Regions from separate parts of the uncultured Roseobacter sp. genome, predicted to be linked through region 1. Evidence: riboswitches for the same ligand, from Rfam matches in the RefSeq annotation. Region 1 holds a riboswitch; the other holds the start of a gene.

Region 1 (4,208 bases):
AGTCGCGCTTTTCCGCGGCGGTGACCTCGCCATAGTTCACGATCACAATGACTTCGGGGTTACGCTCAACGACGGCTTCCCAGCCGACGGTGGCCCAGCTTTTCGCGAAATCATTCATGATGTTGGTGCCGCCCGCCGCTTCGATCAGCGCGTTGGGCATCGCGTAGCGCCCGGCCGTGAACGGCACGTCCTCGCCGCTGTCATAGACAAACACCCGTGGTGCGGTCTCCAGCGGGGCCAGGTTCGCCGTAAAGGCTTCAAGCTCGGTCCGGTATCCCTGCACGAGCGCGGTGGCTTTCTCGCTGACGTCGAAAATCGCGCCCAGGTTCAGAAGGTCGTTGTACATATCTTCCATGCTCGCCGCGTCTTTTTCACCGATATGGATGCAGCTTTCGGTCAGCTCGTAAACGTCGATCCCGAAGGGCGCGAGGGTCTCCGGGGTCACGTCGCCGCCCACCTTCATTCCGTAGTTCCAGCCGGCAAAGAAGAAATCCGCATCGGCACCGATCAACACCTCCTTGCTGGGATATTTCGACGACAGTTCCGGTAGCGCCTCGACGCCTGCCGTCATCTCCTGATCGAGGGTTTTCCAGCCGGAAATCCCGGTGTAGCCGACCATCCGGTCTGCAAGCCCCAACACCAGCATCATCTCCGTCAGGTTCACATCATTGGAGACGGCGGCCTTTGGTGCGGTATCAAAGGTCACCGTGCGGTTGCAGCTCTGCACCGTGGTTTCGGCGCCTAGGCCTGTTGCGATGACACTCATCAGCAGGGCGATCAGGGATGGTTTCATTAATGTGGCTCCTTCACTCGGGCAGGTGGAATGAGAAATGTTGGGTGTTGCTGGGCGCGAGCCGCTCGGCGCGTGCATCGACACGGAATGTGGTGGAGACCAGCGCCTCGGTCAGTGCCAGATCGGGCGGACCAAAAGCTCTGGTATGGCCCCGGTCCAGCAACAGGATCGTGTCACAGATGTCAGCGGCCATATTGAGATCGTGCAGCGAGACGACGATCGTCAGATCGAGCTGGCGGATCAGGGCGAGCACTTCCAGCTGATGGCGCACGTCGAGGTGATTGGTGGGCTCATCCAGCACCAGAACCTGTGGCTCCTGTGCCAAAGCGCGCGCGACCATGACCCGTTGCCGTTCACCCCCCGACAGCGTGGCAAGATCGCGGTCCGCGAAAGCCTCCAGATTGAGCTGCGTGATCGCAGCCTCGATGATACTGGCGTCCCGCGCGCCCGCAGACCAAAACCCGCCGTGGTGCGGTGTGCGACCCAGCGCAACGACCTCGCGGACCGTCAAGCCAAAGAGGGATATGTGCTCCTGCAACACTGCCGCCACCCTGCGGGCGGCCATGCGGGGGGGCACGGCCCAGATATCTTCCCCGGCGACAAAGATATGCCCGGTCGAGGGGCGCTGGTAGCGGTAGATCAGTCGCAGCAATGTCGATTTACCGGCCCCGTTTGGACCAACCACGCCCAGCACCCGCCCGGCCTCCACGCGAAAACTGGTGGGGTGCAACAGCAACGGATCAGGCCCGCGGGGCGCCCAGCTGATGTTCTCAGCAACAAGTTCGGCGGCGCTCACGAGACCCGCTCGGTGCTGTCTTCCAGCGCGATGATCGCTGCCGGTACACGGGCCAGCGTTGTCTTGCGCAGCTTTCCGGGACGATCCACCGAAGAACACCAGCCGTCCTCCAGCAGGGCATATTGTCGGGCGAATGCCACGAGATCGTCGATGTCCGCGTCGGGCTCGATATCGCCGAAGAGATAGGTCGCTTTGCGCGAGCCGTGATAGGCGACGGTACAGGGCCGTGCGCAGCCCGCCATGCAGGCCACGCCGGAGATCTCGAAATCCTCGGTGACCGTGTCGCCCGCCGCTGCAATCGCGGCACGCAGCCTGACGATCAGCTCATAGCCGGGACGGCACGCGCTGCCCTCATGTCGGCACGATGTGCATATTGTAATTCTGTGAGTTGGTTGTCCCATGTCGCCCTCCGCGAAGATGCAGGGCGTGCAGCAGGCATGTCACTCTTGACGGGTTGACCCGTAAAACCATCATGGCCTCCTGTCCGGACGCCCCGCCCGGGTTGAAGTTGCATCAATGATGGCAGGTCTCCTGACTCGCGGGTCCGGGCTCGCCCGATCCTTCCCGAACGCGGTGGCGTTCAGTGGTGATCATCGGGGTCGCTCGCCGCTCACAGTTGCGGGGGCAGTCACGGATTTGGTGCCAAGTGGCGCGTCCTCACCGTATTCCCTTTTCATCCCGGTTGTGCATTTCGCAGCCGGGAACCATCGCAGGGACAGTCCGACAGAAGGTCTCCACCGTCAAGTGACATTCACACATTGGCTGTCAGAAAACAGTTGGGGAGCGGCTTTGGTGAGCTGACAGGTTTTTGGACCTGCGTTAGCGACTGTCCGAGAGTCGCGGCACCAGAAGGGTCACCCTGCATCGGCCTGCGTTGCTGCTTGTGGCAGAAGATACCAGTCCGAGCATGGCGGCGGCGTTCGGGTGCGGACCGCGCAATTATATGCCTCTGACAGATGCGCATCCGTCATCACAAGATCGGTCCGGCCGTCCGCGATGATACGGCCGGATTTCATCAAGACGATTTGATCGGCGAACATGGCGGAGAGGTTGAGATCGTGCATTACCGCGACGACACCGCCACCCGCATCTGCGTAGTCCCGGGCGATGCGCATGACCTCAAGCTGATGACCGATGTCCAGGCTTGAGACCGGCTCATCCAGCAGCATCCAGCGCGGCTGCGCATCTATCACCGGATCCCAGACTTGGCAGAGCACCCGCGCCAGTTGGACACGTTGTTGCTCGCCGCCCGACAGTTCCTGGTAAAAGCGCTGTGCGTAGCCGGCGAGGCCAACCCGCGCGAGGGCCCGGTCTGGCAGATGCGCATCCGCCGATACCCCTTGACCGAGGCCAAGCCGCACCACTTCGATGGCCTGAAAAGGAAACGACATGGGCGTCGATTGCGGCAGGACGGCACGGAAGCTGGCCAGTTGCCACGCCGGTGTTGTCGCAATGTCGTAGCCTGCCAGGGTGATCTCGCCGTCACAGGGGGTCTCGCCAGTCAGGGTTTTGAGCAGGCTGGTTTTGCCGGAGCCGTTGGGCCCGACAATCGCGGTCAGCACGCCGGGTTGCGCGCTGAAGTTAAGGTTCTCCAGAATGGTTTTGCGCCCGTATCTCAGGGTGACGTTCCGCGCGCTGATCATCTTACAAATCCACCACATTGCGGCGGCGCAGGAGGATCCACAAAAAGAATGGTGCGCCGAGCACGGCGGTGACGATGCCAATTGGCAATTCTGCAGGCGCGACGACAAAGCGTGATATGATATCGGCAAGCAACAGCAGGCTTGCGCCCAGCAGCGCGGAGTTGATCAGCAACCCGTGATGATCCGGACCCGTGGCCAGCCGCAGCAGATGCGGCACGACGATCCCGACAAACCCGATGCCGCCCGAAACCGCGACAGCAGCCCCGGTGGCGGCGCTGACCGCAAGAATGGCGATATTCTTGATACGTTGCACGTTGATCCCGATGTGGTGGGCCGAGGCTTCGCCAAGTGCGAGACCGTTCAGACCTCGGGCGAGAGTGGTGGCGATCAGGGTGGCCAGCAGGATGACGGGCCCCGCAATTGCAACCTTGGCCCAGGTGCTGCCCGAGAGCGATCCGAGCTGCCAGAAGGTGAGCTCACGCAGTTGCATATCATCCGCGTGGAAGATCAGCAGGCCAGAGAGCGCGCCGGTGAGGGCGGCAAGGGCGATCCCCGCCAGCAGCATGGTCGCCACCGATGTCCGCCCGGACCGCGTGGCCACGGCATAGAGCAGCATCATCGATGCCCAAGCGCCGACAAAGGCCATGACCGGCAGCAATGCATCTCCGAGGTAGGTCGCAATGCCAAGGGGCAGGGCGGTTCCCACAACGATGGCGAGCAGCGCACCGAGGCCTGCGCCTGCGCTGACACCCAAAAGCCCCGGGTCGGCCAGCGGATTGCGAAAGAGGCCCTGCATGACGGCGCCGGACACCGCCAGGGCGGCGCCGACGCAGGCGCCCAGCAAAGTGCGCGGCGCGCGGATGTCCCAGAGGATCACCGCGTCGGTTGCCGATGTGCCCTGACCGATCGCGAGGCCCCAGAGCGCCTGCCATAGCGATGTGCCGGATGCTCCTACCGCCAGGCTGGTGACACAGAC
Region 2 (4,208 bases), on a different contig from region 1:
ACCTGTTGCAGCCCGTAAGACCAGTACGGCACGCCGCCGATCAGCCGGATCAGGATGCCCTTCGCGCCCGCCAGCGTCTGCTCCACATAGGTATCGACCGAAAGCGGATGTTTCAGCGCCACCAGATTGGCGAGCCGCAATGTGGGCAGTTTGCCCTCTGGCCCGCCGCCCCGCCGCCAGGCTTCCGCGAAAGCACCCAGGTCACTGTCAGAGAACGACAACACCACCAGATCGGCGGGGCTCTGCCCCAGATCCGTTGGCGTCTCGGTCTCCTCCAACCCATGGCTTTCGCGGAAAACGACGTGCATGGGGGGTTACTCTGCGGCCTCGACGGCGCGGGCGCCCAGCACGGACTGAATGGTTGCCACTCTGATATCATCATGTTCGGCAATCACCACCAGACGCCCCTGCCGCGCTTCATCCGGCTGCCACGCACGATCATACTGATACCGGACGCGGGCACCCACCGCCTGCACCAGCAAGCGCATGGGTTTGCCTGCCACAGCGGCATAGCCTTTCACGCGCAGGATGTTGTGCTCATTAGCCAGCACCTCCACCGCGCGCACCAGATCCGCCGGGTCGGTTTGCTCGGGGATATCTACCACGATGCTTTCAAAATCCTCGTGGTCGTGATCATGCGGGCCGTCGTGGTGGCTGGGGCGCGCGTCCATGTCATCCTCCGCCGCCGCTTCGAGGCCGAGAATGATGCGCGGATCCACGATCCCCTCGGCAACCTCAACCACCGGCAAGGGGCGCGGCGCTTCGGCGGCGATGATTTCTTTTGCCTTCTCAACCCCTTCCGGTCCGGCCAGATCGGGCTTGGTCAACAGGATGATGTCAGCGCAGGAAATCTGATCTTCAAAGACCTCGGACAGGGGCGTTTCGTGATCGATGCTCTCATCCGCTGCGCGTTGCGCATCCACCGCCGCCACATTGGGCGCAAAGCGACCCGCCGCCACGGCCTCGGCATCTGCCAGAGCGATCACGCCATCCACGGTGATTTTCGAGCGGATATCCGGCCAGTCAAAGGCCTTCAAGAGCGGTTTCGGCAGCGCCAGACCCGATGTTTCGATCAGGATGTGATCGGGGCGCGGCTCCAGCGCCATCAGCGCCTCGATGGTGGGGATGAAATCATCGGCAACCGTGCAGCAGATGCAGCCGTTGGCCAGTTCCATGATGTTCTCCGCCGGGCAATCGGGGATGGCGCAGGATTTCAGGATGTCGCCGTCGACCCCCACATCGCCAAACTCATTCACCACCACGGCCAGCCGCTTGCCGCCGGGGTTCTGCATCAGTTCGCGGATCAGGGTGGTTTTGCCCGAGCCCAGAAAGCCGGTGATGACGGTCACGGGAAGTTTTGCAAGATCAGTCATGGTCGTTCTCCAGCGGCGGGATGCGCGCGATACAGTTGCGTTTAAAATGGTCGGGGCGCTCGCGCCACGGGATCAGGCCGTCCTGCGTGGCGTTATAGCGGGCCGCCCCATCGATCAGGACGTCCGGATGCGACACTTCATCGATGTTTCCGTAAATATACGTCCACCTGTCGCCACCGCGCAGCGCAATCGTGCAGCCATGGTCACAGTTTTGCAGGCATTCCACGGGTTTCAGGCGAATGCCGGGCGGCATCTCGTTTTGCGCCAAAGTGTCATAAAGGCGTTGCCCCGGACGGCGTTCGTCCTCCGGGATCTCCTGACCGCGCCTGCATTTGACACAGATCAGCAATTCTGTGGCAGGGCCGGTCAAGGCTGTTGCGTCTGTCGTCATAGTGTTTTGTCCCATATGTCATGGGACGTGGGTCAGATGACGAGATGGGCCTGATGGGATCAGGGCTTTCCCGACACCGGAACACCCCGTCCGGTTTCCTCACGTGTCGCTGGCAGGTCTCCCGGCTCACGGATCCCGGCAGCCTGGCTGCCTTCGGTCTGCGCCACCTTCCCGGACCTATGTCCAGTGGTATCGGCAGACCTTTCCGTTCACGGTCGCGGGGGCGGCTGTGCTTCGTCGAAAGCAATCGACTGCACATTCCCTTTTCACTTCAAATCACGAAGCACCAACTGGGATTCAGTTGCGTCAGAACCACGGGCATTGTCAAGCAGAAGCGGGTGTTTCCACCGCGGGCTATGCCTGACCGGTGGTTTGTTTGCTGCGCCAAAGAATGAAAAGACCGGACAGAACGATCAGGCCGCAGCCCAAGAGCACCGACCAGCCGATGTCCTCGCCGAAAAGGACGACACCAAAGCCAATGCCAAAAAGTAGTCGCGTGTACCGGAAGGGCGTGACCGCAGAGACTTCACCGGTGCGCATGGCTTTCATCAGGCTGGTGTAGGCGGCAACGCCCGCTAGCACCGCGCCCAAGAGGCACGCGGACGTCACGGGATCAGGCCGGACAAAGGGCGCCGCTTCCCACAAGAAGAACAGCAGCCCCGCGACGACAACCGATAGAAACCCATAGAGCCCCAGAATGGACGCGCTCAAAGACGCCGGGGCCGCGCGGCTCGCCAGATCGCGCCCGGCAAACCCAAGCATGCCCAAAACGGCCAACAGCGACAGCAGCGAAAAACTGTCTGAACCCGGACGCACGATCACGATCACACCCAGCAACCCGATGAAGATCGCGACCCAGCGTCGTGGCCCCACCTTTTCACCAAAAACCAGGGCAGCAGCAGCCACCACAACCAAGGGGGTGGCTTGCAGGATCACCGTGGCCGACGACAGCGGCGTCAGGGTGATCGCCAGCACGAAAAAGAGACGTCCGGTGATCTCGAAAAAGACCCTTAGCCGCATCGGGCGCGATACCACATCCGGCGTGAAAAGGCTTTCCCGGTTGAGCACGGCCAGACCGGCAAAGACGATAGCACCGCCGAGGCCGAAAAGGATCAGGATTTGACTGACGGGCAGCGTTTGCGACGCCGCTTTGATAAACACGTCTTCGACTGCGAAAGCGGCCATGGCGAGCACCATCCACAGGCTGCCGACAAGGTTCGCCTTGCTGTCGGTTGCAATGCTGGGGGTCACGCGGTCTCCGATGCTGCGATGCGCCAGGACCTAACTGATCCCGGCTCCGCATGACGGATCGCACCGGGCGCGTCAACGGCAATGCAGCAGGCAATGTGTTTTCACAGCGTTCCCCGTGGCGGGGGTCAGGCAGGCGCGTTCCGTTCCGCGATTTGCGCGTCGAACCATGCGGTCAATGCCGCCTCATCAGCTGGAAGCGCTTGGGCCAAATCCCCCGTAAACGCGATGAACGCGGCACGGTTTAGCGCATTCAGACCCACAAGAACCGGGATATCATGGCTCAGCGCTTCTGCGATCACCGGTCGAAACCCGCGACCAGCGGCCTCGTGTTTGCCGAACTTGTTGACGATGAGCAGATCGGCCCCCTTGGCCACTTCGCTGCTGACCAAACCCACGGCCTGTTCCAGCGCTTCGGGATCAAGCCTGCAGCCGGTCGCGGAAGGGCCAAGGCTTTGCGAAATGCGAATGACAGGTCCCTCCGGCAGGAGTTTCACATCCATATCGCAGAGCCCGCCATCGCAGCTGTCGGTATTGACCTGCACGGCACCACACAAGCGATGGCCACGGGTCAGCGCTTTGCGGGCAAAGCCATAAAGCAGCTGATCTGTATCGCCTTTTCCGGGCGCAATCGTATAGGCAATTCTCATGGTCTGACCAAATTATGAAGCGTCGTGGCGCGGGGCGAGCCCCCGCAGGATGATCAACGCGCGGCGGGGATTGTCAACACTGTCTGCGAGGATTTCGAGGGCTGTTTCCTGCGCCGCGTCAGCTTGCCGCGCCAGCATCCCGAGGGTGTCGGACCGCTCTGCGTCGATCACGGCGCGCATGGCCGCCTGGATAAGCGTAGTCTGTCCTGACGTGAGGATTTTCTGCGCCGCTTTTTGTCGGACAGCGGTTGCTGCGTCGCCGATGAAGTCGAGCGCTTGGCCCGCGGGCAAGTGCGCAACGGCTTCGGCGCGGATCAAGGCGTCCGCGTCATTGAGCCCCCTGCTCAGCACGGCAGGATCGGGATCTTGCGAGAGGATGCGAAACGCCGCCATGCGGATCAGCGGGTCACTGTCAGCAAAGCCAGCCTCGGCGGTCTTGCGAAATGCGGCGGCCACCGCCCTGCCCGCCAACGTCTCCCAGGCCGCGCGGCGCACCGTCTCATCGGGGTCATCTACCCGCGCCATCATCGCCTCGGTCAGCTTGCC

What was found. A riboswitch is a leader RNA that binds a small molecule or an ion and turns the genes downstream of it on or off. The one in region 1 is predicted to bind cobalamin.
Region 2: another riboswitch for cobalamin. It lies ahead of Q1A20_RS00310 (DUF1636 domain-containing protein); the one in region 1 lies ahead of Q1A20_RS19180 (DUF1636 domain-containing protein).

What each region holds. Positions count from the first base shown of each region.
Region 1 covers NZ_CANMXR010000010.1:16,121-20,328, forward strand. The annotation lists gene Q1A20_RS19170 (ABC transporter substrate-binding protein) at 1-793, opposite strand, end outside; gene Q1A20_RS19175 (ABC transporter ATP-binding protein) at 807-1,589, opposite strand; gene Q1A20_RS19180 (DUF1636 domain-containing protein) at 1,586-1,990, opposite strand; cobalamin riboswitch at 2,093-2,313, opposite strand; gene Q1A20_RS19185 (heme ABC transporter ATP-binding protein) at 2,444-3,232, opposite strand; gene Q1A20_RS19190 (iron ABC transporter permease) at 3,234-4,208, opposite strand, start outside.
Region 2 covers NZ_CANMXR010000001.1:65,021-69,228, forward strand. The annotation lists gene cobN (cobaltochelatase subunit CobN) at 1-308, opposite strand, end outside; gene cobW (cobalamin biosynthesis protein CobW) at 315-1,373, opposite strand; gene Q1A20_RS00310 (DUF1636 domain-containing protein) at 1,366-1,764, opposite strand; cobalamin riboswitch at 1,858-2,070, opposite strand; gene Q1A20_RS00315 (DMT family transporter) at 2,119-3,015, opposite strand; gene Q1A20_RS00320 (DUF2478 domain-containing protein) at 3,141-3,662, opposite strand; gene Q1A20_RS00325 (HEAT repeat domain-containing protein) at 3,675-4,208, opposite strand, start outside.